3 regions of the Paeniglutamicibacter sp. GQ140 genome follow, and region 2 is predicted to be linked to each of the others. Evidence: riboswitches for the same ligand, from Rfam matches in the RefSeq annotation. Region 2 holds a riboswitch; each other region holds the start of a gene.
What was found. Region 2 has a riboswitch for S-adenosylmethionine ahead of AC6CHY_RS15785 (flavin reductase family protein). Riboswitches for the same ligand answer to the same signal wherever they lie in the genome.

Region 1 (10,513 bases), on a different contig from region 2:
GGTTCTTCATCGCGGGGATCATCATCGTCTCCATGGTTTCGCGCTTCCGGCGCTCCACGGAACTGCGCGCCACCTCGGTGACCCTGGACGAGGAGGCCCTGAAGATCATCGAGACCTCCAGCCGGGATTCAATGGTGCGGATCATTTCCCACGAGCCGGTCCGCCTCTCGGCCGCCCGCTACCGGCACAAGCTGGCCCACGCCAAAATGGCCAGCCACCTGCCCGAGGATGCCCCGGTGGTCTTCATCGAGATCAGGGTCTCGGACTTCTCGGACTTCGCCCAGGACATCGTGGTTTCCGGGACCACCCGGCACGGCTACAAGATCCTGCAGGCGGAGGCCCCTTCGGTGCCCACCGCGATTGCCGCGATCTGCCTTGAAATCCGCGACCGGACCGGCGTGATGCCGCACATCTACTTCCGCTGGACCGAGGGCAACCCGGTGCACAACCTGTTGCGCTTCCTGTTCCTGGGCCAGGGCGAGATCGCCCCGTTGACGCGCGAGGTGCTGCGCGAGGCCGAACCGGCAATCGGCAAGCGGCCCTGGGTGCACGTGGGTTAACGCGACGCGGCGGGGACCAGCGTCCAGGTGACGATGGCTTCCTCGCCCGTCGGGTTCTTCCAGCTGTGCGGCTCGCGCCCCGGGAAGGTCACGGTGTCCCCCGCGTCGAGGTCAAACCGCTCGTTGGCGAAAATCAGCACGAAGCGCCCGGAGAGGACGTGGAGCACCTCGACCTCGCAATCCACCGAGTAAAGTTCCTTTTCGCCCTCGCCGTGCGGGGCGATGACGGCGCGAATCACCTGCAGGCGCCGCTCCGAACGCGCCGTCACCAGCCTCTCGACAATGCCTTCGCCGCCCAGTGAGATGCGCGGCGCCTCGGCAAGCCTGACGACGTGGGTGTCCGGCTGGGTGAAAAGCTCCCCTACCTCCAGGGACAGCACCTGGCACAGCGTCACCAGCGATGCCACCGAGGGGCTGGTCAAGTCGCGCTCCACCCGGGAGAGAAAACCCTTGGTCAATCCCGTGGATTCGGCGATCTGGTCGATGGTCAGGCGCTGGGCGTGACGCGCCGCCCGGATCCGCGAGCCAATGGCGAGGGCAGCACTGCTGGGCTCAACGGGCAGGGCTTTCATCGGCGCGGGTCTCCAGGGTGGGCTCGAAGGAAATAATGCGTTCATCCAGCTTAGGTGCAATTGACGTGTGCGACACCTCACATTAGCCTATAGAACAACAAAAGTTTACTATCAGGCATCCCAGAGGTGCGCACCCGGTTTCGTTCCCAGCAAAGGCTCACCCATGGAATTCATCAATGGCACGATCGTCGCCGCCTACTTGGCGGCCATGCTCATCTTCGGCTGGTGGGGAAAATCGCGCACCAAGAACAGCAGCGACTACCTCGTGGCAGGCAGGCGCCTCGGCCCGTTCCTGTACACGGGCACGATGGCGGCGGTCGTCCTGGGCGGGGCATCCACCGTGGGCGGCGTCGGCCTGGGCTACAAGTTCGGAATCTCCGGCATGTGGCTGGTCGTGGCAATCGGCGCCGGCGTCATCCTGCTCTCGCTGCTCTTTGCCCCGACCCTGCAGCGCCTGAAGATCTTCACCGTCTCGCAGATGCTCACCCTGCGCTACGGCAGCAAGTCGGCGACGAACACCTCCGGCATCGTCATGCTCGCCTACACGCTGATGCTCTGCGCCACCTCCACCAGCGCCTATGCGACGATCTTCGTGGTCCTCTTCGGCTGGGAACGCTGGATGGCCATCGCCATCGGCGGGGTCATCGTGGTCATCTACTCCACCATCGGCGGCATGTGGTCGATCACCCTGGCCGACCAGGTCCAGTTCGTCATCAAGACCGTGGGCATCTTCTTCCTGATGCTGCCCTTCGCGCTGAACGCCGCCGGGGGCATGTCCGGGATCCGCGAACGCGTCGGGGCCGAGTTCTTCAGCTTCACCGGCATCGGCGTGCAGACGATCATCACCTACTTCGTGGTCTACACCCTGGGCCTGCTCATCGGCCAGGACATCTGGCAGCGCGTCTTCACCGCCAAGACGCCGAAGGTGGCCCGCTGGGGCGGCACCACCGCCGGCATCTACTGCGTGCTCTACGGGGCCGCCGGCGCCATCATCGGCATGGCCGCCAAGGTCGCCCTGCCGGACATCATCGGCGCGGACACCAACAAGGACGTGGTCTACGCGGAGGTCGCCACGCAGCTGCTGCCCGTCGCCGTCGGCGGTCTGGTGCTGGCGGCCGCTGTCGCAGCCATGATGTCCACCGCCTCCGGCGCGCTGATTGCCGCTGCAACCGTAGCCCGCACCGACGTCACCCCGTTCGTGGCCAGCTGGTTCGGCAAGCAGCTGCACGTCAACACCAACGAGAACCCCGAGCACGACGTGCGCGCCAACCGCATCTGGGTGCTGCTGCTGGGAGTGGTCACAATCGTGCTGGCCATCATGGTTTCCGACGTGGTCGCGGCGCTGACCATCGCCTATGACATCCTGGTGGGCGGCCTGCTGGTGGCCATCATCGGCGGTCTGGTCTGGAAGCGCGGGAACGGGCTGGGGGCCGCCGCCTCGATGGCCGCCGGCTCCATCGTCACCCTGGGCACCATGATCGTCCTGGAAATCCAGGCCGAAGAGCGCTTCGATGGCATCTACGCCAACGAGCCGATCTACTTCGGGCTGATTGCCTCGGCGCTGACCTTCGTCGTCGTCTCCCTGCTCACGCGTCCCACCAACCCGGCGGTCATCACCCGCTGGAATGCGCGGGTCGCCGGCCAGGCGGACGCCGAGGGCGCGGACCTCACCGAGGTTGCCGGACGCTAGCACCGGACCCTGACCCCGGAAAATCCCGGTTGAGGGAGCCCGTCCCCGCGCACCATGCGCGGCGACGGGCTCCCCTTTTGCCACGGTTCCCCCTTCCCAGCCATGCCCCGGCGCTCCTAGGGTGGGTACCATGGACGATCTCAAGGACCACCTCTCCACGTACCTGAACCACACCCGCGAAGCCATGCTCTGGAAGGTCGAGGGACTCAGCGACAGGGAAATGACCCGCCCCATGGTCGGCTCCGGCACCAATATCCTGGGCCTCATCCAGCACCTGGCCTCGGTCGAGTACGGCTACTTCGTCGAATGCCTCGGATTCACGGTTGACGACGAACGCTACGACGCGCTGATGGCCGACCCCGAGGCCAGCGCCGACATGTGGGTTCCCGGCGACGTCCCGTGCTCCGAGATCCTCGCCTTCTACCGCCGGGCCATCGACGCGGCAAACCACAACATTGCCGCCTTGCCCCTGGATGCCCCGGCCACGATTCCCTGGTGGAAGCCGGAAAAGCGCGACACGACCCTCGGTCGCCTGCTGCTGCACATGAACGTGGAGACCGCACGCCACGCGGGGCATGCAGACATCCTGCGCGAGCTCATTGACGGCTCCACCGGAATGCGCCAAGAGAACACGAACATACCGCCCTACGATCCTGCGGGCTGGACCCAATTGCACGAAAACATCCTGCGGGCCTCCGAATCGCGGTAATGTAGTTCCCAGCTTCACGAGACGCGTCGGCAAGCTCCGACTAAGACGCGCACCAACCCCAGGTTCATGGGTGGTTCGGATGAAGAAGCGGCCGTGGCCACAAGGCGCGGCAAGAGCTGACGAAAGGTCTTCGACCCCGCCATGGCACGTTCCATTCCCGTGTTGCCCCTGCTCGATGTCCACCGCTCGGTCGTTGAACTGCGCCTCGCGGGTTGCTGGCACAGCTACCACGTTGCCGACGCCCCCGCGCTGGCCGCGGCGCTGGCCAACGCCGCCGGTTCCACGCGCTGGGACCCTGCCGCCGGCCAGCTGTCGGTGCGGATCCCCCGGGCAGGCAACCCCGCTGGCCAGGCCCTGGTTTTTAGTCTCAGCGAATTCTCCCTTGCCCTTCCGGACGCTACACTCGTGGGTTGAAGGGGAGTAGTTCCCAAACCCGCCCACCCGGCGGGAAAGCGGTGCGTCGACATACTGGTTACAACGCGGTAACCCGGCAAACCACCTGCGGCAACGGGCATTCCCGTCCGGCCCCAGGCGAACGAGACCTTCGGTCCACACATTGGTGGCCCGAGGCTCAACGCACCCAAAAAGCATTCATGCCGGGCCTCCCCATCACACGGTCCCGCGGGGCCGTGAACGCCCACATGAGGATGAGAGCATGACGCAAACAGCGCCAACCCCCACTCCCGCCCAGATCAAACGCTGGCGCCAGTACCTGGCTGACGAAATCGCCGAGGGCGCGGTCTACCGCGAACTTGCCAACAAGCGCCAGGGCGAGGAACGCGCGGTCCTGCTGGGACTTGCCGCCGCCGAAACCCGCCACGAGGAACACTGGCGCTCGCTGCTGGGCGAGCACGCCGGGAAGCGGACCCGGCCCTCGATCCGGCGCACCATGCTCCGTTTCCTGGCCCGCCACTTCGGCTCGGTCTTCGTCCTGGCCCTGGCCCAGCGCGCCGAGGGAAACTCCCCCTACGCCGCGGACACCGACGCCAGCCGCCAAATGGCCGCCGACGAGCTCGTCCACGAAGAGGTCGTCCGCGGCCTGGCCACCCGCGGCCGCAACCGGCTCTCGGGCAACTTCCGTGCCGCCGTCTTCGGCGCGAACGACGGTCTGGTGTCCAACCTGGCCCTGGTCATGGGCATCGGAGCGACCGGCGTCGCCACCTCCATGGTGCTCTTCTCCGGCATCGCCGGCCTACTCGCGGGCGCCCTGTCGATGGCCGCCGGCGAATACGTCTCGGTCCGGTCGCAGCGCGAACTGCTCTCGGCGTCGAAGCCCACCCAGGTGACCCTTTCCGCCGCCCCGGACCTGGACCTGGATGCCAACGAACTGGTGCTGGTCTACAAGGCCCGCGGCATGAGCGACGAGGATGCGGCGCACCGTGCGGCCGAGCGCATGGGCATCTACTCCTGCGACTGCAACGCCTCGCTCTCCCTGCATCCCGAGCTCGAGCAGGAATCCGCCAAGGTCGAGCACGAGGAAATCGGCTCCGCCATGGGTGCCGCCTCCGCATCGTTCTGCTTCTTTGCCTCCGGTGCGGTGATCCCGATCCTGCCGTTCATCTTCGGCATGGGCGGCACGCCGGCGATCCTGCTCTCCGCCGCATTGGTCGGCCTGGCCCTGCTGGCAACCGGCGGCATCGTGGGCCTGCTTTCAGGCGCGTCCCCGGCCAAGCGCGGCCTGCGCCAGCTGGCCATCGGCCTGGGCGCCGCGGCGGTCACCTACGCCCTCGGCCTGCTCTTCGGCGGCTCCGTGGCCTGACGGTCCCACGACGGACTCAACGCCGGGTGCCGCCATTTCCCTGGATCCGGGATTCGGCGGCACCCTTTTGGCTTCCGGCGCCCGCGCGGGATGTTGTTTGCAGGTAAGGTCAGGCGCCCCTCGCAAGCAGTAGAACATATTTTCTATTTTTAAAGAAACTATGTTCCAATTGTCGGTGACCCGTTCTATAATGGAAGCATGGCAACGACGTCATCGAGCGGCATCCCTTCCGCCGGCACCTCTGGTGCCGGAAAGGACCTGGGCTACGATGCACTGCTGGCCGACGGGGCGGACATGGACGCACTGGTTGCCGAGCATCTTGCCCGCACCGGCACAGACGGAATCCTGTCCCTGGCCGCCGCGGTGAACGACGCCCCGGTGCTGACGGGTGTCCATGAGGCGGTGTCCGCCGTCGGCGCACTGGAAACCTTGAAATGCGCCGCCACGGCGAAACAGGCCGACCACAGCGTCGCCTACCAGGACTCCCTGATCGCCCATCGACAGTGCACAGGCGTCAGGGAGAAGAACCCGGCCTGGGGATCCAGCGGGGACGTCGCCCTGGCGATGCACCTGTCCCCGCACAGCGGGTCCAAACGCACCAGCGACTTCCGGATCCTCGCCGAAGACCTGCCACTCTCCCATCAGGGGCTGCGCCAGGGCATCATGACCTGGGACCAGGCACGCGTGGTTGTCAGCGGCACCCGGAACCTCAAGATCGAAAACCGGAGAATGATCGATGAGCTGTTGTGGGAGGACACCCACACGTGCTTCCAGTCCGGGACCGCGGCCCTGCGTGAAATGGTCAATTACTGGGCTCTCGTCCTCGAACCGGAAACTGCCGAGCAAGAGGAAGCGGACGCCACCGAAAAGCGATACGCCAGCGGCTACCGGGTGAATGAAAACACCGTGAGGATCATTGGCGAGTTCCCCCTGGACCAAGGCGTTCCGATCCTGCAGGTCCTCAGCCGCGAAACCGGTCGTCCCCGAAAGCCCGGGGACGACCGCACCAACGCGCAGGTCGCGGCAGACACCGTCTTCGAGGCGATTACCGACACCAAGGCCACCGGTTCCCGGCCGGTGGAGCTGCTGCTGATGATGGACGCAGAGAGCCTCACCGGCGACGGCGACGAACCGGCGCTGATCCCGGGCCACGGATACATCAGCGCCACCAAGGCCAGGTCACTGGTGGCTGGCGATCCGGAGCACCCCCTGGACACCTGGTGCCGGCGCTTCTACGCCGCCCCGGACACCGGCAAGCTGGTCGCCATGGACTCGGCGGCCCGCAACTTCGCCGGAAATCTCAAGCGCTTCATCACCTTCCGCGACCAACGCTGTCGCACCCCGCACTGCAACGGCCGCATCCAGGAACTCGACCACGTCGTGCAGGTGCACCGCAACGGCAAGACCACCGAGCTCAATGCCGCTGGTCGCTGTCGTACGTGCAACCAAACCAAGGAAGCACCCGGCTGGGACGAGGAACCATTGCCCGGACGGGGCCGCCATTCCTTCAGGATCACCACCCCCAGCGGCCACAGCTACACTTCCACGGCTCCGCCACCGCGGCCAACGACCGGCATGGGCCGGCCACTTCAGCGAAAATAGCCGCCCTCCGCAACGCGCGGAAAACCCACGCCCCACGCCACCGGGGATGCACCCACGCATCCCCGGAACGGCCCTGCGCCCATGGACGCGCGAGGCCACGAATCAGCCGGCGAGCGCCCCGCGGGCCAGGTCCGCGGCACCCACCAACCCTGCATCCGGCCCAAGCTCTGCGCGGGCCACCTGGGCAAAGGGCCGGTAGCCCCGCCCACTGAGGTTTTCGCGATACGTCGCCTCGGCCGTTTCCACCAGCAACGGAACCGCGGCACCCAGCCCGCCGCCGATGACGAAGATGCCCGGATCCAGCACCGCGGCCAGGTTGGCCATCCCCCGGCCCAGCCATTGGCCGGCTTCGATGAGCAACTCGCGGCAGGCCGGATCCCCGGCGGCGGCAAGGGTGGTGACAAGTTCACCAGTCACCAGGCGGGGGTCGTTCCCTGCCGCCTCGCGAAGTGCATGGGCCACCGGCGAGTGCACTGCCATGAGGCTCCTTCCCTCGCGTGCCAGCGCATTGCCCGACGCGTACTGTTCCCAGCATCCGCGGTTGCCGCAGGCGCAGCGCTGTCCGCCGGGCACGATGATCTGGTGGCCGAATTCGGCCGCGACCCCGAACCTTCCGCGCTGCAGTTTCCCGTCGATCACAATCGACCCGCCGATCCCAGTGCCGAGGGTCAGGCAGACCACATGCTGTTGTCCGCGGGCGGCACCAAAACGGTACTCGGCCCAGCCGGCGGCATCCGCGTCGTTGCTCAGCAGCACGGGCCTGCCGGTGGCTGCCTCGAGCTTCGCATGCAGCGGCTCGTTGCGCCACGCCAGGTGCGGGGAGAAAAGCACGGTGCGCCCGGCCGGGTCCAGCCAGCCGGCCGCCCCCACGCCCACCGCGGCCTCCGGATAGCCCGCGCCGAGTTCGGCGACCAGGGCGGCCACGGTGTCCAGGACCTCGTCCGGCTCGTGCCCGACGGTGGCATGCCTGGTGCGCCGGGATACCCTCCCGTGGCCGTCAACCAGTCCGGCGGCAATCTTGGTGCCGCCGATGTCGATGCCGATGGCAGGTTCCGCGGCACTCATGCAAGCCCCCGCACGCCGGAGATCGAGCCGTCGTTCAGCTCCACCAGGATGCGCACCGCCTCGGCCGCATCGTCGACCAGGAAGATCTTCTCCTCCATCGCCCGGCCCGCGGCCAACTCGGCAAGCAGCGGGTAGGCGGGCAGCGTCTTGGTCCAGTGTTCGACGCCGACCAGCACCATCGGGCTGATGCTGCCTGCGGCACCGTAGTAGTTTTCGCAGGCATCCTGGAAAATTTCCTGCACCGTCCCGGCGGCCCCGGGCAGGAACACCACTCCGCCCGAACACTTTTCCAGCAGCACGGATTCGCGGGTGGCGTTGGCAAAGAACTTGGCAATGTGGGTGGCGAACATGTTCGGCGGCTCGTGCCCGTAGAACCAGGTGGGGATCCCCAGGTTCGGCAGGCCCGCGGGCCAGCGTTCGCGCACGCGTGCGGCGGCGCGCGCCCAGTTGGTCACCGACGGGGCGAAGCCGGGCTCCGTCTCCAGAATTTTCAGCGCCTCGACCAGGTTTTGGGTGCTGCCCGCGCCCAGGTAGGCACCCAGGTTCGCGGCCTCCATGGCCCCGGGCCCGCCCCCGGTGGCCACGATGAATCCCGCGCCGGAGAGGGCATGGCCAAGCCGCGCGGCCCGCTCGTAGCCAGCGCTGCCGCGTTGCTGGGCGTGCCCGCCCATGACACCGACCAACGGGGCGTGGGCCAGCGCGCCGTCGCGGATCTGCGAGTCCAGCCGGGAGCCGATGGCGTGGTCGTGAAGCGTGGAGGACAACGCGGCATTCAGCGCGTCGTGGGCCCCGGCCCCGTAGCGGTGCGAGAGCCAGGCATAGATCCGCGCGTCGGGCACCGATTCGTAGGGCCCGGCATCCAGACCCGCATAGAGCTCGGCCCCGGTGTACAGCTCCCCGCGATACGGGTCGAAGGGCAGCCCGGGGATCTCGGGGAAGACCAGCGCCCCGCCCCCGCGCAGGCGGCGCTCGGTCTTGCCCTCCATCTCGCACCCCATGAACACCGAGCCGGCCGACCGCAGCTTTTCCAGCACCGCGCCGCGTGCGCGCAGGTCAACCGACTGCACGTGCCAGCCGTGCATGGAGGCGGCCAGGCGCCTGTCGGTGAGGGCAAGCGCATTGGCTGCATGCCTGTCGAAATCGGCCAGCGACGCAATCTCAATGACGCGCGGGAGCGGGTGCAGGGCCGGAGTGCTGTTCATGACACCCTAGACTAGGCGACTTTCGGGTCCCTGGCGCGCAAACTTGTTGCACTTCAACCCATCCGGGTTCGTGCTGGGGGTGCAGAACGTGAAACGATGGCAGGATGACCGAATCTGCTTTTCCCATGGTCGATGCGCGTGAAATCCTGCGTGTCGTCGGCGGTGTCTCCTTCACCCGCGGCAAGGTGCTGGCCACCGACGCCGCGCTGAGCGAGTTCCTGTGGGATCCGGATCACCAGATCCTCTCCGGGACGGTGTCCGAGGACGGGGAGCCCGCATGCGCCGTGCACATCACGCTGGCGGTGAAAAAGGGCGAGCGCGTCATCGACGACGCCACCTGCCCCTGCGGCGAGGCACCCAAGTGCCGGCACGTGGCGGCGGTGCTGATCTACTCCAACTCGATGCACCTGCGCGCCAAGGACGTGGTGTACCGCAACACCGCCGTCGCGGTCCCCGCCTGGCAGCAGTCCCTGCAGCAGCTGCTCGCCCCGGCCCCGGCGGCGGCCAAGTCCCTGGGCGGACCCAACTCCAAGCACCCGGTGCTGCAGATGGGCCTGCAGTTCGAGCTGCAGGACACCACGCTTTCGGCCCACCAGCAGTGGGCACCGGGCTCCGGTGTGGGGCAGCTCAAGGCCGCCTCCCGGCGCTGGCGCCTGGGCGTGCGCCCGGTGGTGCGTTCCGCCGACGACCGCTGGGCGCGGTCGAACCTGCGCTGGAACACCATCAGCTTCAAGACCTTCGGGTTGAACCTGGACGTTGAACAGCACCGCTGGTTCTGCCAGTTCGTGCCGCTCTACCGCGCCAAGGGGGAACTCTACTTCGGCGAGGACAACGACTGGCTCTACCTCGACGAGTATTCCTCCGCCCTGCTCTGGGAACTGCTGGCCGAGGCCAAGTCCCTGGGCGTGGCGCTGGTCGGCACCCGGACCTACACCAGGATCCTGCTGGCCTCCCCCGCGCAGGTGGCCCTGGGCACGCGGGCCACCGAGGACGGCCTGGCCCTGGCGCCCTCGGTGTCCCTGGGCGGACACGGCTTCATCCTCGATGCCCACAGCGCCGCCGGGTCCATCGGCAACCACGGCGTCTACGTGGCCAACGAGGACCACACGGAGATCTTCCTGGGCCAGGTCCCCGGCGGGCTGGGCCACAGCGAGCTTGCCATGCTCGAACATCCCGAGACCCTGAACGTGCCGGAGGCGGAAACCGAGGAGTTCTTCTCCCGCGTCTTCCCGCGCCTGGCCCGCAAGCTGCGGGTCACCAGCCCTGATGCCTCCGTTGCGCTGCCCGCGGTGCTGCCGCCCAAGCTGGTGGCCAAGATCCGCTACGGCTCGCGGGAAACCGTCGACGTGGACTG
Region 2 (10,513 bases):
GCTTCGACCCCGCGAACCTTCGACCGCCAGACCAATGAATGGAAGGACGGCGACACGCTGTTCCTCCGTGCGTCGGTGTGGCGAGAGGCGGCCGAAAACGTCGCCGAGACGTTGACCAAGGGCATGCGCGTCATCGCCCAGGGTCGTCTCAAGTCGCGTTCCTACGAAACCAAGGAAGGCGAAAAGCGTAACGTCACCGAGCTTGAGGTCGATGAAATCGGCCCGTCGCTGCGTTACGCCTCCGCAAAGGTCACCCGCACCCAGCGCTCCGGCGGTGGCAGTGGTGGTGGCTTTGGTGGCCAGCAGAACGCGGGCGCAAATGCCGGCGGGTTTGCCGGCGGCAACCAAGGCGGCGGCGGTGGATTCGGTGGCGGCAACGCCGGCGGAAACTCCGGCGGCGGCTGGAATGCACCGGCCAACGATCCATGGGGTGCTCCTGCCGGAGGAAACAACGGCGGATGGGGCAACCCGGGTTCCGACGAACCACCTTTCTAAACAAATTTATTCACCATCCCGCAGAAAATTCTGCGGGCTCCACCTGATAAAGGAGCTCCACGATGGCTAAGGCTGAACTCCGTAAGCCCAAACCAAAGTCCAACCCCTTGAAGGCCGCTGACATCACTGTCATCGACTACAAGGACGTAGCATTGCTGCGCAAGTTCATTTCCGATCGCGGAAAGATCCGTGCCCGTCGCGTTACCGGTGTTTCCGTACAGGAACAGCGCAAGATCGCACAGGCCATCAAGAACGCGCGCGAAGTGGCATTGCTGCCTTACTCCGGCGCTGGCCGCGGCTAAGGAAGGTATACCAACATGGCAAAGCTCATTCTGACCCACGAAGTTACCGGCCTCGGCGCCGCAGGCGACATCGTCGAGGTGAAGGATGGTTACGCACGTAACTACCTTCTCCCGCGCGCCTTCGCCATCACCTGGACCAAGGGCGGTGAGAAGCAGGTTGAGTCGATCAAGGCCGCCCGTGCTGCTCGCGCCGTTGCGAACCTGGAAGATGCGCAGGCACTTGCTGCTTCGATTTCCGCCAAGCCGGTCAAGCTGACCGTCAAGGCCGGCGCTACCGGTCGCCTCTTCGGCACCGTGAAGACCGACGACATCGCCAAGGCTGTTGCAGCCGCTGGCCTGGGCGCGATCGACAAGCGCAACATCGAGATCAACGACCACATCAAGTCGACGGGTAACTACTCGGCGACCGTGCGTCTGCACACCGATGTCTCCGCAAAGGTTGCACTGCAGGTTGTTGCCGCAAAGAAGTAATTCCTTGCGCACCCGCCGTCTTGATTGACGGCAACCCACTGTGGACCCCGCCAATGGCGGGGTCCACAGTGGGTTAAGGCAAGGTTCCGCTCCCGGGGCTGCGGCGGGCAAAAGGCCGGACTCTGGCGCCGGGGCTCCACGTCAAGTAGTTTTGCCCAGGGGAGCAGCGCCCTCCCGGCGTCGCCCGCCCGGCGATTCCCGGGGAACGGGCAGCGCAACTACCAGGAAGGCACGTTCATGAAGCTGACATTGACGGAGTTCGTAAGTCTCGACGGGGTGTCGCAGGGCCCCGGGTCTCCCGAGGAAGACCCGACCGACGGGTTTACCCAAGGCGGGTGGCTGGTCCCGCACATGGACGAGGCATTCATTGAGCAGGCAGCGCAATGGCTCGGGGAAGCCGACGGGCTGCTGCTTGGCCGTCGCACCTATGAGGCCTTCGCCCGGGATTGGCCGCAGATCACCGACCCGGACGACCCGTTCACGGTGCTCATGAATTCGCTGCCCAAGTACGTTGCATCGCAGACACTGGCCGAGGGAAGCTGGGACCCGACCACGGTTCTCTCCGGCGACATTGCCGCCAGGGTTGCGGAGCTCAAGGCCCGGCCCGGCAGGGAGCTGCAGATCCACGGCAGTGCCCGCCTCGCCGGCTCATTGCTTGCCGAGGGGCTGATTGACGAACTCCGGCTTGTCGTGGCTCCGGTTGTCCTTGGCCGCGGGCGACGCCTCTTCCCCGAGGGCTGCGCGCCGGCCGGGCTGCGTCTTTCGAGCAGCAAGACCACCCCGGGCGGGCTTGCCATCCTGGTCTACCAACGTGCCGGCGAGGCCGCCTATGCGACGTACACGGGGGTCTCGGACGTCGCCTAGGCCGGGAATGTCGCGGCGTCGCAATGGCGGCTTGGTTGCGGATCCGCAGCCCGTGCGGTGCAGGCGTCTTCTTCGGCCGTCCCGAGGGGTCCCGGCGTTCACGTGCGGACAAGGGCCTCTTGACCCTCATGGGCGGGATCGGGGCATATGGTCGCACAATCTTCGATTCTTACGCTTCGTGACTTAGTGTGTCGAAACAAACTTTGACGAGACGTAATTATTTCTTCTAACGTTAGTGATGAATCAAGAGTGTCAACGCAAGGCCCTGGCCCGTTGACCGGCAACCCTCTCACGGTGGTGGGGTGCTCCAGGTGATGATTCGGCCTACCGGGACCCGGGAGGCAAGTACCGCACACCTTGCTGGTTGGCGCGTGGATTGCGCGCACCCGCGAAGGTGGGCCGAAGCCGAAGGATTGAGCATTATGACACTCACCTCTGACCTCACCCCCGATACCCTGCGCAACGTCTTTGCCCAGCACCCCTCGGGCATTGCCGCACTCTGCGCCATCGTGGACGGGCAGCCGCAAGGGATTGTGGCTTCGTCCTTTACGGTTGGCGTGTCCATGGATCCGCCGCTGGTGATGTTCGCGGTCCAGAACACCTCGAAGACGTGGCCGTTGGTGCGCACCAGCGGGCGCATTGGCGTCTCGGTGCTGAGTGAAAAGAACGAGGGCGTGTGCCGACAGATCGCCTCGAAGTCGGGGGACCGTTTTGCCGGGCTTCGCCTTGATTCGACCGACGAGGGTGCGCTCTTCCTGCATGACGCCACCCTGTGGCTCGACTGCTCCATCGAGCAGGAGGTCCCCGCGGGGGACCACCATGTGGTGCTGCTGCGCGTGCACGGCCACCAGACGCACGACAACGCCAACTCGCCGCTGGTGTTCCACGGCTCGGCATTCCGTCGCCTGGATGCCGAACAGCTGGTCTCCTAGGGCACCTGACACGTGGGGGCTCCCGGTCCGCCGCAGCGAATCCTGGATTCGCCGCCGCGGGCCGGGAGCCCCTGTCGTTGCGCGGCGGTTTGCCTATGAACCTCTGTGCACCACGCCCATCATGTATCGGTAGCCGTCGCGGGCCAGCTGGGCCAGGACCTCCAGGTCGACGTCGGCAAGCTTGTTCACGTAGAGGCATGATGCCCCGACTTTGTGCTTGCCCAGTTTCGCCAGCAACTTCCCGGCGGTCGGGGCGATGGTCAATCCGTAAAGAGCCAGGTTCGACGCCCGTGGAGAGAAGCCGATCGCGCAGGCATCACCTTCGCGGCCGGAATCGTATTTATAGTGGTAGCTGCCATACCCGATGATGGTTGGCCCCCACATGGTCGGTGGCTGTCCGCTGGCCTCTTCCATCATCCCCAGCAGGACCTCGGCGTCCGCGCGCCTCGTCGGATGTGCCACCGCCGAAACGAATTCCTCCGGGTCATCGGCTGTTGGGACGGTCTTGTTGGCGCTCATGCGGCCCAGTATGTCAGGCGACGGTGATCTCTATCAATGCCCGCTATCCCCAGAACCCCGGCAACTTCCGGCGTGTCTGTGGATAGGTTGTGGGTAACTGTGAAAACGCGACCGGTTTAACCCCGGAATCTCGGGGTTTTTGTGTGTATAACCGACGATTACGCCCGTGGTGGATGTGGATAAATAGTTTGTATCCACAGGCGTGGATTCAGGTAATGCCTAGTCACGCGCGTTTTTTGCTCAAAAAAATGGTGTAATCCACAACCTTCTCCCCAGACTGTGCACACAACACGCCGCGAGGTTCACAGGTTATCCACATGGCCTGTGGATAACCGTGTTGGGTTTGGTGGAAAACAGGTCTAGGGTGACAGTGTTCCCCACCTATTTCCACAGGTTCGCGGTGCCCTTGCGCACGTGTGAGATTGAACCTAACGAATCGTCCGTGCTCCTTGAGACACTGACTGGGTAATGAAGCGGAAAATTGGGAACCCGCGAAGCTTGAAGGGAAAAACCCGTGTCGCTAGCCAGCACCGAAACCAGCTCCGATTCACATGGATCGGACTATGGCCGCACTCCACCGCAAGACCTCGTAGCCGAGCAAAGCGTCCTGGGCGGCATGATGCTGTCCAAGGACGCCATCGCAGACTGCGTGGAGGTGCTGCGAGGGCTGGACTTCTACCGCCCGGCACACGAGGCGATCTACGAGGCCATCATCGACCTCTACGGCCGCGGCGAGCCCGCCGATGCCGTGACCGTCTCTGACCTGTTGACCAAGCGCGGCGAGATCACCCGCATTGGCGGCCCGGCGTACCTGCATACGCTCATCCAGTCCGTGCCCACCGCCGCCAACGCAGGCTTCTACGCCGAGATCGTGCGTGAACGCGCGGTCCTGCGCCGACTGGTTGATGCGGGCACCAAGATCGTGCAGCTCGGCTACTCGCAGGACGGCGAGGTCGACGCCATCGTGAACGAGGCCCAGGCCGAGGTCTACAAGGTCGCCGAGCGCCGCACGGCTGAGGACTACGTCCCGCTGCGCGACATCATCGAGGGCACCGTCGATGAAATCGAATCCGCCGGCAGCCGCGGCGAGGGCGTGATTGGCGTTCCCACCGGGATCTTCGAACTCGACGAGTTGACCCAGGGGCTGCACGGCGGTCAGATGATCGTCATTGCCGCCCGTCCCGCCGTGGGCAAGTCGACGTTCGCACTGGACTTTGCCAGGTCGGCATCGATCAAGCACAACATGACGTCCGTCTTCTTTTCGCTGGAAATGGGCCGCAACGAGATCGCGATGCGCCTGCTGTCGGCAGAGGCAAGCATCGCCCTGCAGGATTTGCGCAAGGGGACGATCCAGGACGAACAGTGGTCGAAGATCGCCACCACGATGGGACGGCTCAACGACGCCCCGCTGTTCATTGACGATTCGCCGAACATGTCGCTGATGGAAATCCGCGCCAAGTGCCGGCGGCTCAAGCAGAAGCATGACCTGAAGCTCGTGGTCCTTGACTACCTGCAGCTGATGAGCTCGGGCAAAAAGGTCGAGTCGCGCCAGCAGGAAGTCTCCGAGTTCTCCCGAGCGCTCAAGCTGTTGGCCAAGGAACTCGACGTACCGGTCATCGCCCTCTCCCAGCTGAACCGTGGTTCGGAGCAGCGCACCGACAAGAAACCGATGATTTCCGACCTTCGCGAATCCGGATCGATCGAGCAGGATGCCGACATGGTCATCCTGCTGCACCGTGAGGATATCTACGACAAGGAATCGGCCCGCGCCGGCGAGGCCGACGTGATCGTGGCCAAGCACCGTAACGGCCCGACCAAGACCATCACCGTCGCCTTCCAGGGCCACTACTCGCGCTTCAACAACATGGCCCAGGACGGCCTCGGGTAACTCCCCGGAACATCCGGGAAAACGGGCGGTTGCCCTGGCCCTTGCGGGGCAGGGCAACCGCCCGCAGCCGTTTAGCTGCGCCGGGCGAGCCCGCGCGTCCCATGAAAACGCTGCGTGAATAGTCATGGTGCGATAGCGTGGCGCCATGTTGATGTCCTTGCAAGCGCTCATGTGGGGCACCATCGCCGGGTCGGCGTTGCTGCTCGGTGCCGCCGCGGCCTGGTGGTTAAACATTCCGCGGAAGGTTGTCTCCAGCGTCATGGCATTCGGCGCCGGCGTGCTGATTTCCGCCCTCACCTTTGAACTGGTCCAGGAGGCCGAGGAGGCCGGCGGGCTGTGGCCCACCGTGGCCGGATTCCTGGCGGGGGCCGTCATCTATGTCGGCGCGAACGCCCTGCTGGTGCGCCTCGGTGCCGAGCACCGACGCCGCGGAAAGCCTCCAGCCCGGGCAGGCGCCGGCGCCGGCGCCGGCGGAACTCCCAACGGGGGAGCGGCCATCGCGGTCGGCGCACTGCTGGATGGCATCCCCGAGTCCATCGTGCTGGGCGTGGGACTGCTCTCCGGCGCCGCAGTCAACCCGACCATGCTGGCGGCAATTTTCATTTCCAACGTCCCCGAGGGACTGGCCAGCACCGCCGACATGAAGCGCGCCGGAAAGGGACCGAAGGAGATCTTCGCGATCTGGGGGAGCATCGCCGTGCTTTCGGGGCTCGCCGCGATGATCGGCTACCTGGCCCTCGACAACGCCCCGGGAGAGGTCATCGCGGTGGTCACCGCGATCGCCGCGGGCGGCATCCTGGCCATGCTCGCCGACACCATGATCCCCGAGGCCTTCGAGGAGCAGCACATGCTCACCGGATTCATTGCCGCACTGGGATTCCTCGCGGCACTGGTGCTGCACTACAGCGCCTAGCTTGATGCGCTCGACCAGGTCGAATGGTGCCCGGGCCCGCCGGAGCAGTCCGGCCACCACACGTGGCTGCGGCACCGGGCCGGTCTTCGGCGGGTTCGGCGGCACCGCGCGCGCAGGCGTTCAGCAACCGGACGTTGCTACGCTGGGGCCATGACCAGCCATCCGTTGCCCAGGATCTCCGCACCCGCCGCCCGCGCCCTGGAAGGGGCGGGAATCACGACGCTCGAGCAGGCTTCCGCGTTTGGGGAAGCCGCGTTGCTGGGGCTGCACGGTTTCGGACCCAAGGGCATCGTGATCCTGCGCGCGGCTCTGGCCGAGTTGGGCCTCGAACTGGCGGATTGACCCCGGCCGCTCATCCCTGGGGCAGGATCGCCAAGTGCTCGGGCGTGGGCTTCACCAGGTCGGCGTCGTACTCGTGGTGCCTGGTCAGGTAGGCCTTGATGTAGGGGCAGACCGGCACGATCTTGTGGCCCTGCTCCACTGTGTCGGACAGCGCCGCGGCGGCGAGCTTTCCTGCCAGCCCCTGCCCGGCATATGCCTCATCGACCACCGTGTGGAAGAAGACCCGCTCGATGCCGCCGGTGGTTGCCAACTCGCGGTAATGTGCCGCGCCGATTGACTTCTCCCCGTCCAGCAGTGCGTAGCGCCTGCGTTCGGGCCTGTGTTCCACCTGGATTTCGACCTGGATTTCGCTCACGTGTTGCTCCTTCTTCCCGGTTGTCATTGGTTTCCGAACAGCCGACCGAAGAACCCCCGGGGTTCGCTGTCGGCGGCGTCGATGAACATGGCACCGAACCCGTCATAGCTCCCGCCATGCTTTTCGGTGATGGCGTGCACATTGCGCAGGGCGTGTTCCGCGTGTTCCACGTCGATGGCCTGCTCGCGGTAGACCCGCAGCAGGTAGCGGGAGTTGGCGTCCTGGCCCTCGGTCCGGTCGATCTGCCAGCCTGCCCGTTCAAAGTGGGCGGCGGCCTCGTTCATCTCGCGCAGTGCGCGAAAGGAGACGAAGTGCTCCATCTCGCGCTTGGCCTCCAGCTGGTCGCCCAGCGCCGCGCGTTCGGCCAAGGCCCGGCGCAGCTTGCCCAGTTCCTCTTGAAGTGACACGATCCCCACCGGCTCCTTGTCTGGTTCCTGGGGCCGGCGCTTGCGCCCCCGGCCCGGTGCATGTTGGCGCATCCGTCATTCGCGTGGGCGCAGCCGCACCGAGGGCAGCACCGGGGCGGGCAGCGCGGCGGGCTGCCCGGCCGGGAAGTCCCCGAAGCGCTGGGTGGACCCGTCCCCGGGCTCTGCGCCGATCTCCGCCTGCCACTGCCGGCGGTATTCGACGACCTCCTCGTGGGTGCGCCCCACGAAGTTCCACCACATCAGGATCTGCTCGTTCAGCGGCTCCCCGCCAATGAGCAGGGCGCGCACGGGTGCCTGGCCCGCGGTGAGGGTGATCTCCTGGGTCCCCGTCGGCAGGTAGGCCAGGTGGTCTTCGGGCAGTTCGTCGACACCGACGGAAAGGGATCCCGAATCGAGCAGCACCCCGTGCTCGTGGTGGGCCTTCACCGCCAGCCGAATGCTCGTGCCCGGCTCCAAGCGGATCTCCGCCCCGAGCAATTCGGTGTGGGTGGCAACCGGGGATTCGGAGTGCTGGTCGGCACCGCTGTGGTTCGCCACGGTCAGCTCGCCCAGGAACACGCTGACATACCACCCGTCCCCGGCCAGTGGCTCGGGGCGGTAGTGGTCGAAGGTCGGGGGCATGTGCCGGGCGGAATCGGGCAGCGCGACCCACAGCTGGGCGCCGTGCAGCATCGTGGTCTCGGGGGTGGAAAACTCGGAATGGCTGATCCCGCGGCCCGCTGTCATCAGGTTGACCTCGCCGGGGCGCACCATGGCGTGGAAACCGGCGGAATCCCGATGCTCGATTTCCCCGGTGAAGAGCCAGGACACGGTCTGCAACCCGGTGTGGGGGTGGCGCGGGACCTTCATCCCGCCGGATTCGCCGACCGGGTCGGGGCCATAGTGGTCGAGGAAGCACCAGGCGCCTATGAGGCTGCGCTGCTTTTGCGGCAGCGTGCGGCGCACATCCATGGCCCGGGGCCCGCCGAGCGGGACATTGCGCGGGACCAGCAGCTCGATTCCGGCGTGCGTCGCATCCGATCCGCAAACCAACTCGTCAGGGGCAGCCTCGAGGTTACTCATGTCATCAGCGTAGTGCCGGCGGCGCGTTTCGGCACCCCTGCGACGCGCCCGCCCCGTTGCCCTGGGTGCGTGCCCACCGCGCCCCGCGCACGAACACGCGCGACGCTGTCATTGCGCCGGCGGGCACCGGGTGAAGCGCCGCTAGCCGCCGGCCACCGACTGCATGATCAGCACGTTTTGCCCCTCCCGCACCGCGGAGCCCAGCCCCTGAAGGGTGCGGATGTTGTCCTGCCCGACGAAGACGTTCACGAAGCGGCGCACCTGCCCGCGCTCGTCGCGGACCCGCCGGGCGAAGAGCGGGTACTGGACGCCGAGCGCATCCAGAAGCCCGCCCACCGTCCCGTCCTCGGGCAGCGGGACCTGCAGGCTGCGTTGGCCGCCCAGCGTGGAAGACAACACCGAGGGCACCTCAACGGTAATGTCCGTCATTGCCCCGCACCGTTGGCTTGGGCCGCCCGGACACTGAGTACATCCGGCAGGCGCTGGGCCACCGTGACAAAGTGGGCGCCCTCGTCGTTGCTGGCGAAGACCTCACCGCCGCGGGTGCCGAAGTAGACGCCCACGGTTTCGGGGTGATCGTCCACCGCCGCCGCGTCGCGTAACACCGCGTTCCAGTCGGCATCGGGCAACCCGGCATGTTGCTCGCTCCAGGTGTCCCCGGCGTCCCTGGAGTGGAAGACGGAAAGCCTTCCGCCCACCGGATTGCGTTCCTCGGCGCCCTTCAGCGGGATGGTCCATACGCTGCCGCCCGTGCGGGGGTGTGACAGGAACACGAATCCGAATTCGGCAGGCAGCCCGTCGGCGATGCTGTTCCATTGGTCCCCGGCGTCGTCGCTGCGGTAGACCCCGCCGTGGTTTTGCGCATAAAGCCGGTTCGGGTCTTCGGCATCTGCGGTGATGTGGTGGACGCATTGGCCAAACTCCGGGTACGGCTCGGGGTCGAAGTCGACGTGGATGCCCTTGTTCCGAGGTTCCCAGGAGGTGCCGCCGTCGGTGCTTCGGTACACCCCGCCGGTGCTCATGGCGGCATGGACGACGTTTTCGTCCAGGGCGTTGGGCACGATGCTGTGCACCGCGGCCCCGCCGGCACCCGCGCCCCATTTGCTGCGGTGGGGATGGTCCCAGAGCCCGCGGTTCAGTTCGAAGTTTTCCCCTGAGTCGGTGGATTTGAAGACCGAGATCGGTTCGCATCCGGCCCACACGACACCGGGGCGTTCAGCCGTGTCGGGGCGCAGGTGCCAGATGCGCTCCAGCGCGGTGTCGGTGTCGGCAGGGAACTTGATGGCGCCCTGCTCGGGTTCGGACCAGGTGGTGCCCGCGTCGTCGCTGTAGACGACGGTGGGTCCCCAGTGCCAGTCGTTGATCCCGGCCAGGATGCGGGTCCTGCCCTCCCGGGTGTCGATGGCCACGGAAGGGACCTCGAGGTTGGCGAAGTGGGGTCCGGTCAGCGTCCAGGTTTCGCGGTCGGTGCTTTCGGCGAGCCAAAGGCCCTTCTTAGTCCCGATGGCAAGGATGGTGCGTGCGTCGTTGTCCATGACATGTAGTCCAGCATCGCGGCGGCCCGGTTTCAAGGGTTGGGGTTGCCCCAAAGTGGAACCATCGTATCCACGGTCAGTGTTTTCGGTGTTTGCACTGATTCGTCGTCGGCATGGGACCGTGCGGCGGAAGGGTGTGCCGATGTGGAAGGCTGGATCAATGATGGCCCAGAACCCGGACAATGCCCGACGGCGGTTTGCCGCCGCAGCCATGGCCGGCGTCGCCGTCTACGTCCTGGTCGACGTGGTGCTCCAGTTCCTGCCACCGCACTACAGTGTGGTCAGTGACGCCGAAAGCAACCTGGCGGTGGGTCCGTTCGGGTGGATCATGAACCTGAATTTCCTGGGCCGCGCCGTCACCACGTTGTGTGCCATCGTTGCCATCAACCGGACCGGTCAGGTCTCCG
Region 3 (10,513 bases), on a different contig from region 2:
GTCATTGCCTGCAGAGCAGCTGGCCGAGATCGCCGAGTTGTTCGACTTCCGGCGCGAAGGGTATTCCCTTGACGCGCCGTTTTATACCGATCCGGCGATCTTCAAGATCGACATGCAGGCCATCTTCGGCGAACACTGGCTCTTTGCCGCAAGCGTCGCGGAGCTCCCGGAACCGGGCGACTACGTGACGGTCGACTACGGACCCTACTCACTGATTGTGCTGCGCAACGACGAGGGCGGCGTGAATGTCCTGCACAACGTGTGCCGCCACCGCGGCGCGCGGGTCCTGACCGAGTCGGCCGGGACCACGGGGAACCTCGTGTGCGGCTACCACTCCTGGACCTATGCCCCCAGCGGCGACTTGATCCACGCCTCCGCGCCCGGGGAAACGAAGTTCGACAAGGGATGCTTTGGCCTCAAGCGCGCCCACAGCCGCGTCAACGCCGGCCTCATCTTCGTCTGCATTGCCGAGGAAGCACCGGCCGACTTCGACGAAACCGCGAAGATCTTCGAGCCCTATCTGGCCCCCCACGACCTCTCGAAGGCGAAGGTCGCCTACCAGCAGAACATCATCGAGGAGGGCAACTGGAAGCTCGTCATGGAGAACAACCGGGAGTGCTACCACTGTGACGGGCACCCGGAACTCGCCTGCTCCCTCTTCCCCACCTGGGGCCTGACCGAGGGCCTGATCCCCCCGCACCTCGAGGAGGTCTGGGACCGCAATACCGAGGCCCAGGCCGCGCTCGAAAAGCGCTGCCAGCGCTATGGCATTCCCTACGAGGTCGTCGAGGAGCTCGACACCCGCGTCGCGGGCATCCGCATCTCGCGCGAGTCCCTCGACGGCGACGGCGAATCATTCTCGCCCGATGGGCACCGGCTCTCCAAGAAGCTGCTCGGGGACCTGCGCGACTTCCGCCTCGGCCGCTGCTCGATGCACCTGCAACCCAACAGCTGGTTCCATTTCCTCGGCGACCACGTCGTCACGTTCGCCGTGTTCCCGGTGAACGAGCACCAGACCCTGGTGCGCACCACCTGGCTGGTCGCCGATGACGCCGTGGAGGGCGACGACTACGACCTGGAGAAACTCACGCACACCTGGAAGCAGACCAACCTGCAGGACAAGGCGTTCGTCGAGCTGTGCCAGAAGGGCGCAAACAGCCCCGCCTACGAGCCCGGCCCGTACATGAAGAGCGAATACCAGGTCGAGGCATTCATCAACTGGTACGTCCAGCGCGTGCAGGAGCACCTGTCGTGACCATGACCACGACCGAGCCCACCACCTCAACCATGACCGAGCCTACGACCGTGAGCGAGCCCACCACCACGACCATTACCGCGCCCCATCAGGAGCCACAGCGCATTCGCGGCCTGGAAATGCCGTGGAACCGGGTGCTGGGCAGCACCGAGGGACCTGCCAGTGCCGCCCGCGCACTGGGCCCCTGGCATCCGCAGGAGTTCCTGGCCGAATGCGTCGAGATTGTTCCCGAGGTCGGGGGCATGCTGACCTTCGTGTTCCGCCGCGCCGACGGCGCGCCCCTGGCGTTCCGTCCGGGCCAATACGTGAACATCGCCTTCCCCGTGAACGGCGAGGGCGGGGACCCGATGGACCGCAGCTACTCCTTGTCCAGTTCGCCCACGAAACCGTGGACCTTCGACATCACGGTGAAGCGCGATCCCAAGGGCCGGGTCTCGCCCTGGGTGCACGAAAACATCGGACCCGGCACGGTGCTCGAGATGCTCGGGCCCGTCGGCGCCTTTCACCTGCCCGACGCCGACCGGCGGGCACGCTACCTCCTGCTGGCCGCGGGAGCCGGAATCACCCCCATCATGTCCATGCTGCGGACCATCCACTCACTGCCCGGACAGGCCGACGTGGTGGTGCTGTACCACGGGGCCGAACCCGGGGGCTTCGCCTTCCACCAGGAATTGGGCTACATCGCCACCGTGGACTCCCGCGTCGCCGTCCACTTCTCCCTGGGCGACCGCCAGGTACCCGAGGACTGGGAAGGCCTCACCGGACGGCTGTCCACCGCGATGCTCGACGAGGTGGCGCCCGACGCCAACGGACGCCAGGTCTACGCCTGCGGCCCCGAGGGCTACCTGAACAACGTGTCCGAACTGCTCGCCGCGGTCGGCGTCGACGACACCTCCATCCACATGGAATTCTTCTCCGGAGACCGCCAGACCATCCTGGAATACGAGGCCGAAGTCGCCCTGGCCGGAGAGATCGCCGAAGAAATCGCCGAGGAAATCGCCGATTCCGCGGAGGACTACTACGAAAGCCAGCCCAGCGCGCTCGGTCTCTACGAACCGGCCTACGACGACGAGGGAACCCTGGAGGCCACTGGAATGCCGCTCGAGGCGGCCAACCCCGACTTTGCCGCACCAGAACCCGTCGATTCCGAGGTTCCGGCCACCGAGGCAGAGCCCGAGGAAACAGCGGACCCCTCCGCCCCCGACGCCTCTTCGTTCGACACCGTCGGCACCGGAAGCCTCACCCTGTCCTTTGTTCGCACGGGCATCAATGTCCTGATCAATCCCGAGGAAAAGATCCTCGGCGCGGCCAAACGGGCGGGTGTCAGGATCGGCGCGAACTGCCAGGAAGGCATGTGCGGCTCCTGCAAGATCGTCAAGCTCTCCGGGGACGTCGAGATGAACCACCAGGGCGGGATCCGGGCACGGGAAATCGAGGCCGGAAAGTTCCTGCCGTGCTGCTCGACCGCGCGGACGGACCTGGTGATCGACGCCTAGCCGGGGGGCCGGGCAGGCTCAGCGCGCGATCGCCGGCGCCAGTTCCCGCACGAGTTCCGCCAGCCGCGTCGGATCGATGTGGACCACTTCCCCGTTTTCCACCTTGGTGCCCAACGGTTCGCCGGGGAGCGCGTCGCGCACGATCCGCATCGTGGCGCCGTGGCTGACAACCAGGATGCGGCGCCCGGGATTCGCCTCGAGAAGCCGCTGCAGGGCCGGCACCGCACGGTGCAGCACGTCCTGCCTGTCCTCGGTCCGCTCCGCCAGCAGCCTGGCCTCCGCGTCGGGAATCTCGGCCATGATCCGGCCCTCGAGCGGGCCAAAGCCGCGCTCGATCACCTCGGGCACCGGGTCGCCGGTTTCGGCCTGAAGCTCCTCGGCGATCAACTGCGCGGTCCGGGCGGCACGGGAAAGCGGCGAGCCGAGCACCAGGTCCCAGCCCTGGCCCCGAAGTTTCCGTCCAACCCCGCGCGCCTGTTCGCGGCCCGTCCCGTTGAGTTCGATGTCGGTGCGCCCCTGCAGGCGCCCGGCGAGGTTCCAGTCGGTTTGCCCGTGTCGTACCAGTGCCAGCGCGGTGTCCATGGCTCGAGCATAGGCGCTGCGCGGCGGCGGCCGGGAATCGCGCGGGCTGTGCCTCGCGCAACGTAAGGACTCAAACTTGGGTCACAATCGGACATATTGAGAGACTGTTACAACCATCCCGAGCGGCCGAGAGATCTGGTTTGATGACGCCGCAGCAACCTGCCACAGCCGGTGGTTACGGTGCTACCGCCAGAAACGATGGAGCTGCTTTCCGCCCGAACCCGGACGGGTAAGCGACATTGATCCCGGGATTCCTGCCGCGATGGCCCCACGCATGCGCGGGGCCGAAGAACCAGTCGACAAGGAGTCGCAAGCCACCATGGCCGAACACCAATTTGGATTCCGCACGCGTGCGCTGCACGCCGGCGGCACCCCCGACGCCGAGCACGGCTCGCGCGCCGTTCCGATCTACCAGACCACCTCGTTTGTCTTCAAAGATTCCGACGACGCAGCCAACCTCTTTGCGCTGCAGAAGTACGGCAACATCTACTCGCGCATCGGCAACCCCACGGTGGCCGCATTCGAGGAGCGCATTGCGTCCCTCGAGGGCGGCATCGGCGCGGTGGCCACCGGCTCGGGCATGGCCGCCGAGTTCATCACCTTCGCCGCGCTGGCCGGGGCCGGGGACCACATCGTGGCCTCCTCCAAGCTCTACGGCGGCACCATCACGCAGCTGGACGTGACCCTGCGCCGCTTCGGGGTCTCGACGACATTCATCGACTCCACGGATCCGGCCGAGTTCGCCGCCGCCATCCAGGAGAACACCAAGGCCGTGTACACCGAGGTCGTGGCCAACCCCTCGGGCGACATCGCCGACCTCAAGGGCCTGGCCGAGGTCGCCCACGCCGCGGGCCTCCCGCTGGTGGTCGACTCGACGCTGACTCCCCCGTACCTCCTGCGCCCCATCGAACACGGCGCCGACATCGTGATCCACTCCGCCACCAAGTTCCTCGGCGGACACGGCACCACCCTGGGCGGGGTCGTCGTGGAGGCCGGCACGTTCAACTGGGGCAACGGCAAGTTCCCCGCGATGACCGAGCCGGTGGCCTCCTACGGCAACGTCTCCTGGTGGGACAACTTCGGCGAGTACGGCTTCCTGACCAAGCTGCGTTCCGAGCAGCTGCGCGACATCGGCCCGGCGCTCCCGGCCCAGTCGGCCTTCCAGCTGCTGCAGGGAGTCGAGACCCTGCCCCAGCGCATGGACTCGCACCTTTCCAATGCCAAGGCCGTGGCCGAATGGCTCGAGGCCGATGAGCGCATCAGCTACGTGAACTATGCCGGGCTGCCCTCGCACCCGCACCATGAGCGCGCCAAGGAGCTGCTGCCCCTGGGCGTCGGCTCGGTGTTCAGCTTTGGCGTCAAGGGCGGCCGCGCCGCCGGCACCGCCTTCATCGAGGCGCTGCAGCTGGCCAGCCACCTGGCCAACATCGGCGACGTGCGCACCCTGGTGCTGCACCCCGCTTCCACCACCCACCAGCAGCTCTCCGCCGAGCAGCTGGTTGCCGCCGGCGTGCCGGAGGACCTGATCCGCTTCTCGGTGGGCCTGGAGGACCTCGAGGACATCCTCTGGGACCTGGACCAGGCGCTGACCGCCTCGCAGCAGGTGGCAGATGCCCCCGCCGGGGAAAGCTACGACGGGGCGGCCTGCTCCATCGACGCCGCCCGCGCGGCCGCCGTGACGGGAGCCAAGTAATGAGCAACGCAGTCCAGATCCGCACCTGGGAAGGCCCGAACGCGGCCGAACGCCTCGAGATCCTGCGCAACACCAAGTCGATCGCGATCGTGGGCGCCTCCAACAAGCCCTCGCGCGCCAGCTACTTCGTGGCGACCTACCTGCTGTCCTCCTCCAAGTACAAGGTCTACTTCGTGAACCCGGTGCTCGATGAGATCCTGGGCCAGCCGGTCTACAAGTCGCTGGCGGACCTGCCGGAGACCCCGGACCTGGTGGAGGTCTTCCGCAAGCACGACGACCTGCCCGGTGTCCTGGACGAGTCGATCGCCGTCGGCGCCAAGACCCTGTGGCTGCAGCTGGGTTCCTGGCACGAGGAGGTCGCGGCCAAGGCCGAGGCCAACGGCCTGAACGTGGTGATGGACCGCTGCGTGAAGATCGAGCACGCCCGCTTCCACGGCGGGCTGCGCCTGGCCGGCTTCAACACCGGCGTCATTTCCTCCAAGCGCCAGCTGCTCGCCTAGCAGGACCGGCGGCGCAAGAACAAGGGTCCGTTCCCGAAACCAAGTGGTTTCGGGAACGGACCCTTCGTCGTCGGCGGGAACCCGCGGGATCTCCCGCCCGGTCTCCGGTGCCGGCCCGACGCTCAGCGGCGGGCCATGGCTGTCTTTACCACTCGGTGTCGTCGTCGTCGGCCTCGGAGATCCCAAGGTCCGGCTGCTGGTTCGAATCGAACTCGGCCCAGGCCTCGGCAAACCCGAGGATGTCCTCGAGCGCCTCCTCCTCGTCGTCGTCCAGCAACTCCAGGGCCTCGGGGGTGTCGAGGATGATTCCGATCGCCGAGGCAGGGTGTTCCTCGAAGTAGTCGATCGGCGAGTAGTCGGAGTTGAAGGTCATGTCCTTGCTCTGCCCATACAGTTCAATGAAGGCCCGCACCGCCTTCGGCACACGGGCCAGGTCCAGGCCGGACAATGAGTCGTTGTAGGCCTGCGCCGTTGCCTCGGCCCATTCCTCGATGATGGCTTCATTCATTTGTGTATCGGTATTGCCCACTGCCCTGTCCTGCCTAATTGGAGTTACATCGAGCACCAATAGTAGTGGGCGGAGCCCGAAGCGTACATGCCGGAAAATGTGAAATTCGTTGGTCTAATACAGGCGCCTCGCTTGCGCCGATCCGCCGGCCCCGGGGGAAGGCAAAAGGGAACCCGTGCGGGCACCTGGACGGCGGCGGCACGGGTTCCCCGGGCAGTGCCTTGTTACAGCCGGCGGTTGGCCAGCACGGGCAGGAACTCGCGCACCTCGTCGATGCGCCGGCGGGTGACGTCGGTCGTCACCAGGCCCTCGGCGTCGTCGCCCAGGTACTCGATGGGCACGCCCATGGGGTCCAGGATCGCTGAGTGCCCGATGGTGTGGCTCGAGCTGGTTCCGGCGGCCGCGACCCAGACCGTGTTCTCGATCGCGCGGGCTCGCAGCAGCGTTTCCCAGTGCTCGATCTTGTGCTCGCCCTTGAACCAGGCGGCGGCCACCAGCAACAGCTCGGCACCCTCGTTGACCAGCCTCCGGGCAATTTCCGGGAAGCGCAGGTCGTAGCAGGTGAACACCCCGACCTTCATGCCGGCGATCTCGAACACGGGGACCTCGGCGACGTCCCCGGCCTTGATCGACTTGGATTCCTGGTAGGAGAAGGCGTCGTAGAGGTGGATCTTGCGGTAGGTGCCCAGGATCTTCCCGTCGTCCCCCAGCACCGCCAGCGTGTTGTAGGGCCGTTCGTCGCCGCTCTGCTCATAGCCGCCGGCCACGATGGCAACCTTGTGCTCCGCTGCCATGAAGGAGAGCTGCTGGACGAACTTCGTCCAGTTCCCTTCGATGGCGGCGTTCAGCGGACCAGTCACCTGGGAAACGGCGAGCATGGCCTCTTCGGGAAACAGCACCAGGTCGGCGTCTTCGGCCTTCGCCTTGGCAACCAGTCGTTCCATGGTTTCCAAGTTGTCGGCGACCGACCCGGTGGGGGCAAATTGACCAACGCTGACCTTCATGGCGATTCCCTTCGTCGCGGAGTGCTTTCACCCAGCCTAGCGACAATCACCCATCCGGTGGATCGGCTGCACCTATTTTGGCCCCGGCCCGAACAATGTGACGGGAAGGCACACGCAAGGGAGGCTGCGCGTCCTTCCGCCGCGGGTACGGCAGGATGCCGGGGATACGGCGAGGGCGCGGCACCGGCCGGTTCAAATGAACCCGGCCCGCACCGCGCCCTCGCGCGTGCCCGGACTTAGTCGTTGATCAAGTCGTGGCGGACGATCGTCTGCTCGCGGTCCGGTCCCACGCCGATGGCGGAGAAGCGGGTGCCGCTCATGGCCTCAAGCGCCAACACGTAGTCGCGGGCGTTCTTCGGCAGGTCATCGAGCGTGCGGGCTCCGGTGATGTCCTCAGTCCAGCCCTCGAAATACTCGAAGATCGGCTTGGCGTGGTGGAAATCGGTCTGCGTCATCGGCATTTCGTCGTGGCGCACCCCGTCCACGTCGTAGGCCACGCACACCGGGATCTTCTCGATGTTCGTCAGCACGTCGAGCTTGGTGACGAAGTAGTCGGTGAAGCCGTTCACGCGCGAGGCGTGGCGGGCCAGGACCGCGTCGTACCAGCCGCAGCGACGCGGGCGGCCGGTGTTCACGCCGAACTCGCCGCCGGTCTTCTGCAGGTATTCACCCATCTCATCGAACAGTTCGGTGGGGAACGGACCTGCGCCCACGCGGGTGGTGTAGGCCTTGATGATGCCGATCGAGCGGCTGATGCGGGTCGGGCCAATGCCCGAGCCGACCGACGCACCGCCGGCGGTCGGGTTAGAGGACGTCACGAACGGGTAGGTGCCGTGGTCCACGTCCAGGAACGTGGCCTGGCCGCCCTCCATGAGCACGACCTTCCCGGCGTCCAGCGCGTTGTTCAGCTCGAGGGTCGCATCGATCACCAGCGGACGCAGGCGCTCGGCGTAGGAGAGGAAATACTCGACGATTTCCTCGATCTCGACGCTGCGGCGGTTGTAGACCTTGACCAGCAGCTCGTTCTTCTGGCGCAGGGCGCCCTCGACCTTTTGGCGCAGGATGGATTCGTCGAAGACGTCCTGCACGCGAATGCCCAGGCGACCGATCTTGTCCATGTAGGCAGGGCCAATGCCGCGCCCGGTGGTGCCGATGGCACGCTTGCCCAGGAAGCGTTCGGTGACCTTGTCCATGGTCTGGTGGTACGGGGCCACCAGGTGCGCGTTGGCCGACACGCGCAGTTTGGAGGTGTCGGCACCTCGTGCCTGCAGGCCCTCGATTTCTTCGAAGAGCGCCTCGAGGTTGACCACGCAGCCGTTGCCGATGATCGGGATGGCATTTGGCGAAAGAATGCCGGCGGGAAGGAGCTTGAGCTCATACTTTTCACCGCCAACGACGACTGTATGACCTGCGTTGTTGCCGCCGTTTGGCTTTACAACGTAGTCAACCTGGCCACCCAATAGGTCAGTGGCCTTGCCTTTGCCTTCGTCGCCCCACTGGGCGCCGACGATCACGATTGCTGGCATGGGATCCTCCCCCTTGCTCGATTCAGCGCGGCCGGCAAAAATGCCGGGTCCCGGCGGTGCCGGGCGCAGAAATGCCCCTCGCTCTTCGAATGGCCCAAGCAGGATCAGGAAGAACAGTAAGGGGCTCTTACGTCACGAGTTTACCCGATGCAGCATCAATGGGTTGATTTATGCTTCCCGCGGCTGGTCTTCTGCGTCGATCGCGGCCGACAAGGCGGCCCGGGCCAGCGTTTCCCAATGCTCGATAGAGCTTTCCGGAACCGACACCCAATCGCGGAAGGGCCGCCCCTGGCCCGAGGGGTCGAAAAGTTTGGCCCCGGGATGCTTCAGGGCCTCGAGCATGACCTCGCTCTCGCGGCCCACCTTGAATGCCATGGTGTCCTCGAGCAGGCAGGCGATGGCCTTGGCCTCGTACTTCAAGGCATCCTTGCCAAACATCTTTCCGGCAGCAACTCCCTCGCCAAGCAGGGCACGGGTGAGCCGCTGAAACTCTTTCATGGCCTCGGGTGTAGGAAATTGCATACTCATGTCCCCATCAAACCCCGCCACTGCCCCTTGCGTCGAGTGATCGGCGAAAAGACTTTTCGCGGGAACCTGTCGCAGCATCCGGCGCAGAATTGATGACGCGGAGTATTTGCGCATATTCATACTTGCGAGAAGCGCCGCCTAGACTGGGATCCATGGCCCTGACGCGTGAACAACTCATTGATGCCGCCGTGGGCGTGCTCTCGGAGTTTGGCCTGGCCGACCTCTCCATGCGCCGCCTGGCCCGGGAACTCGACGTGCAGGTCGGGGCGTTGTACTGGCACGTGAAGTCCAAGCAGGAACTCCTCGTGGATGTTGCCGCCCGGCTCCTCGACGCCGTGCCCCGGCCCGATTCCCCCACCCCGGCGTTGGCGCCCATGGCCATTGCCGCGCTGCTGCGCCAGCTGCGCACCGCCTTGATCGCGGTTCCGGACTCGGCCGAGGTCATGCAGCTCGCCCAGTCCATGCGCCCAGAGTCCCTGGACCCGCTGGGCTGGCTTTTGGAATTCCTGCGGATCGCGGGCGTCCCCGAGAGCGACGCGGCCTATGCCCGGCACGTTCTGGTCAACCACCTGCTCGGGTCGATCGGCGCCCATCAGGAGGCGCAGGCACTGGCCGCCGGCGCCGAACCCACCGAGGCGTCAACGGCCTGGGGTGACGAGGCCTTCGACTACGGCGTGCGGGTGATCCTGCAAGGGATGGCCCTGGAGCACAGTAGCGCCTAGTTGCCCAGGCGACCGTTGGAGGCGTCCAGATAGCAGGCGCCACAGAGGGATTCGTACCAGACCTCGTCACCGTCGATGGCCACCTGGTCTCCGTCGAAGATGATCTCGTTTCCGATGCGACGGGTGTTGAACACCGCTTTCTTGCCGCAGCGGCAAATCGTCTTGAGTTCCTCAAGGCTGTGCGCGATCTCCAGCAGGCGCCGCGACCCGGGAAAAGCATGGGTGCGGAAGTCAGAGCGGATCCCGTAGGCCAGCACGGGGACGTTGTCCAGGATGGCGATGCGGAACAGGTCATCGACCTGTTCCGGCGTCAGGAACTGGGCCTCGTCGACCAGCAGGCACGCCACCGGCGGCGCATCCACGTGCTGCAACAGGGCATCCGGGTCGTCCCCGGCGACTTTAGTGGCAAAAAGCTCCCGGGCATTCGCTGACGGCGGGATGAGGAAATCCACGTCGCGGCTCATTCCCAGCCGGGAAACTATTGCCGCGTCGCCCTTGGTGTCGATCCCCGGCTTCGCCAAAAGGACCCGCTGCCCGCGCTCTTCATAGTTGAATGCGGTCTGGAGAAGACCCGTGGACTTGCCGGAATTCATTGCCCCATAACGGAAGTACAGCTTCGCCACATCGTTCCTTTCGAGTTGGACGCCGTGGACGATTCTATGCGCAACCGAACCCCTGCCCCTTCCGGCGCCTGCCCTT

Region 1: another riboswitch for S-adenosylmethionine. It lies ahead of AC6CHY_RS09650 (hypothetical protein); the one in region 2 lies ahead of AC6CHY_RS15785 (flavin reductase family protein).
Region 3: another riboswitch for S-adenosylmethionine. It lies ahead of AC6CHY_RS10215 (O-acetylhomoserine aminocarboxypropyltransferase/cysteine synthase family protein); the one in region 2 lies ahead of AC6CHY_RS15785 (flavin reductase family protein).

The regions. Positions count from the first base shown of each region.
Region 1 is NZ_JCAXDW010000005.1:263,541-274,053, forward strand. Features, by position in the region: gene AC6CHY_RS09630 (amino acid permease) at 1-560, shown strand, start outside; gene AC6CHY_RS09635 (cupin domain-containing protein) at 557-1,132, opposite strand; gene AC6CHY_RS09640 (sodium:solute symporter family protein) at 1,296-2,822, shown strand; gene AC6CHY_RS09645 (DinB family protein) at 2,953-3,531, shown strand; SAM riboswitch class IV at 3,544-3,653, shown strand; gene AC6CHY_RS09650 (hypothetical protein) at 3,673-3,945, shown strand; gene AC6CHY_RS09655 (VIT1/CCC1 transporter family protein) at 4,187-5,290, shown strand; gene AC6CHY_RS09660 (HNH endonuclease) at 5,489-6,892, shown strand; gene AC6CHY_RS09665 (ROK family protein) at 6,995-7,957, opposite strand; gene AC6CHY_RS09670 (LOG family protein) at 7,954-9,159, opposite strand; gene AC6CHY_RS09675 (SNF2-related protein) at 9,264-10,513, shown strand, end outside.
Region 2 is NZ_JCAXDW010000012.1:63,709-74,221, reverse strand. Features, by position in the region: gene AC6CHY_RS15805 (single-stranded DNA-binding protein) at 1-495, shown strand, start outside; gene rpsR (30S ribosomal protein S18) at 558-797, shown strand; gene rplI (50S ribosomal protein L9) at 813-1,268, shown strand; gene AC6CHY_RS15790 (dihydrofolate reductase family protein) at 1,506-2,132, shown strand; SAM riboswitch class IV at 2,374-2,486, shown strand; gene AC6CHY_RS15785 (flavin reductase family protein) at 2,555-3,064, shown strand; gene AC6CHY_RS15780 (DUF1801 domain-containing protein) at 3,158-3,583, opposite strand; gene dnaB (replicative DNA helicase) at 4,098-5,471, shown strand; gene AC6CHY_RS15770 (ZIP family metal transporter) at 5,617-6,384, shown strand; gene AC6CHY_RS15765 (helix-hairpin-helix domain-containing protein) at 6,535-6,726, shown strand; gene AC6CHY_RS15760 (GNAT family N-acetyltransferase) at 6,737-7,081, opposite strand; gene AC6CHY_RS15755 (ribonuclease E inhibitor RraB) at 7,105-7,488, opposite strand; gene AC6CHY_RS15750 (pirin family protein) at 7,564-8,571, opposite strand; gene AC6CHY_RS15745 (MoaD/ThiS family protein) at 8,713-9,000, opposite strand; gene AC6CHY_RS15740 (WD40/YVTN/BNR-like repeat-containing protein) at 8,997-10,106, opposite strand; gene AC6CHY_RS15735 (DUF998 domain-containing protein) at 10,267-10,513, shown strand, end outside.
Region 3 is NZ_JCAXDW010000006.1:29,056-39,568, reverse strand. Features, by position in the region: gene AC6CHY_RS10230 (aromatic ring-hydroxylating oxygenase subunit alpha) at 1-1,255, shown strand, start outside; gene AC6CHY_RS10225 (ferredoxin reductase) at 1,288-2,751, shown strand; gene AC6CHY_RS10220 (histidine phosphatase family protein) at 2,770-3,333, opposite strand; SAM riboswitch class I at 3,444-3,538, shown strand; gene AC6CHY_RS10215 (O-acetylhomoserine aminocarboxypropyltransferase/cysteine synthase family protein) at 3,653-5,026, shown strand; gene AC6CHY_RS10210 (CoA-binding protein) at 5,026-5,526, shown strand; gene AC6CHY_RS10205 (hypothetical protein) at 5,672-6,034, opposite strand; gene AC6CHY_RS10200 (carbon-nitrogen hydrolase family protein) at 6,259-7,038, opposite strand; gene AC6CHY_RS10195 (adenylosuccinate synthase) at 7,275-8,564, opposite strand; gene AC6CHY_RS10190 (hypothetical protein) at 8,733-9,062, opposite strand; gene AC6CHY_RS10185 (TetR family transcriptional regulator) at 9,245-9,814, shown strand; gene AC6CHY_RS10180 (thymidine kinase) at 9,811-10,437, opposite strand.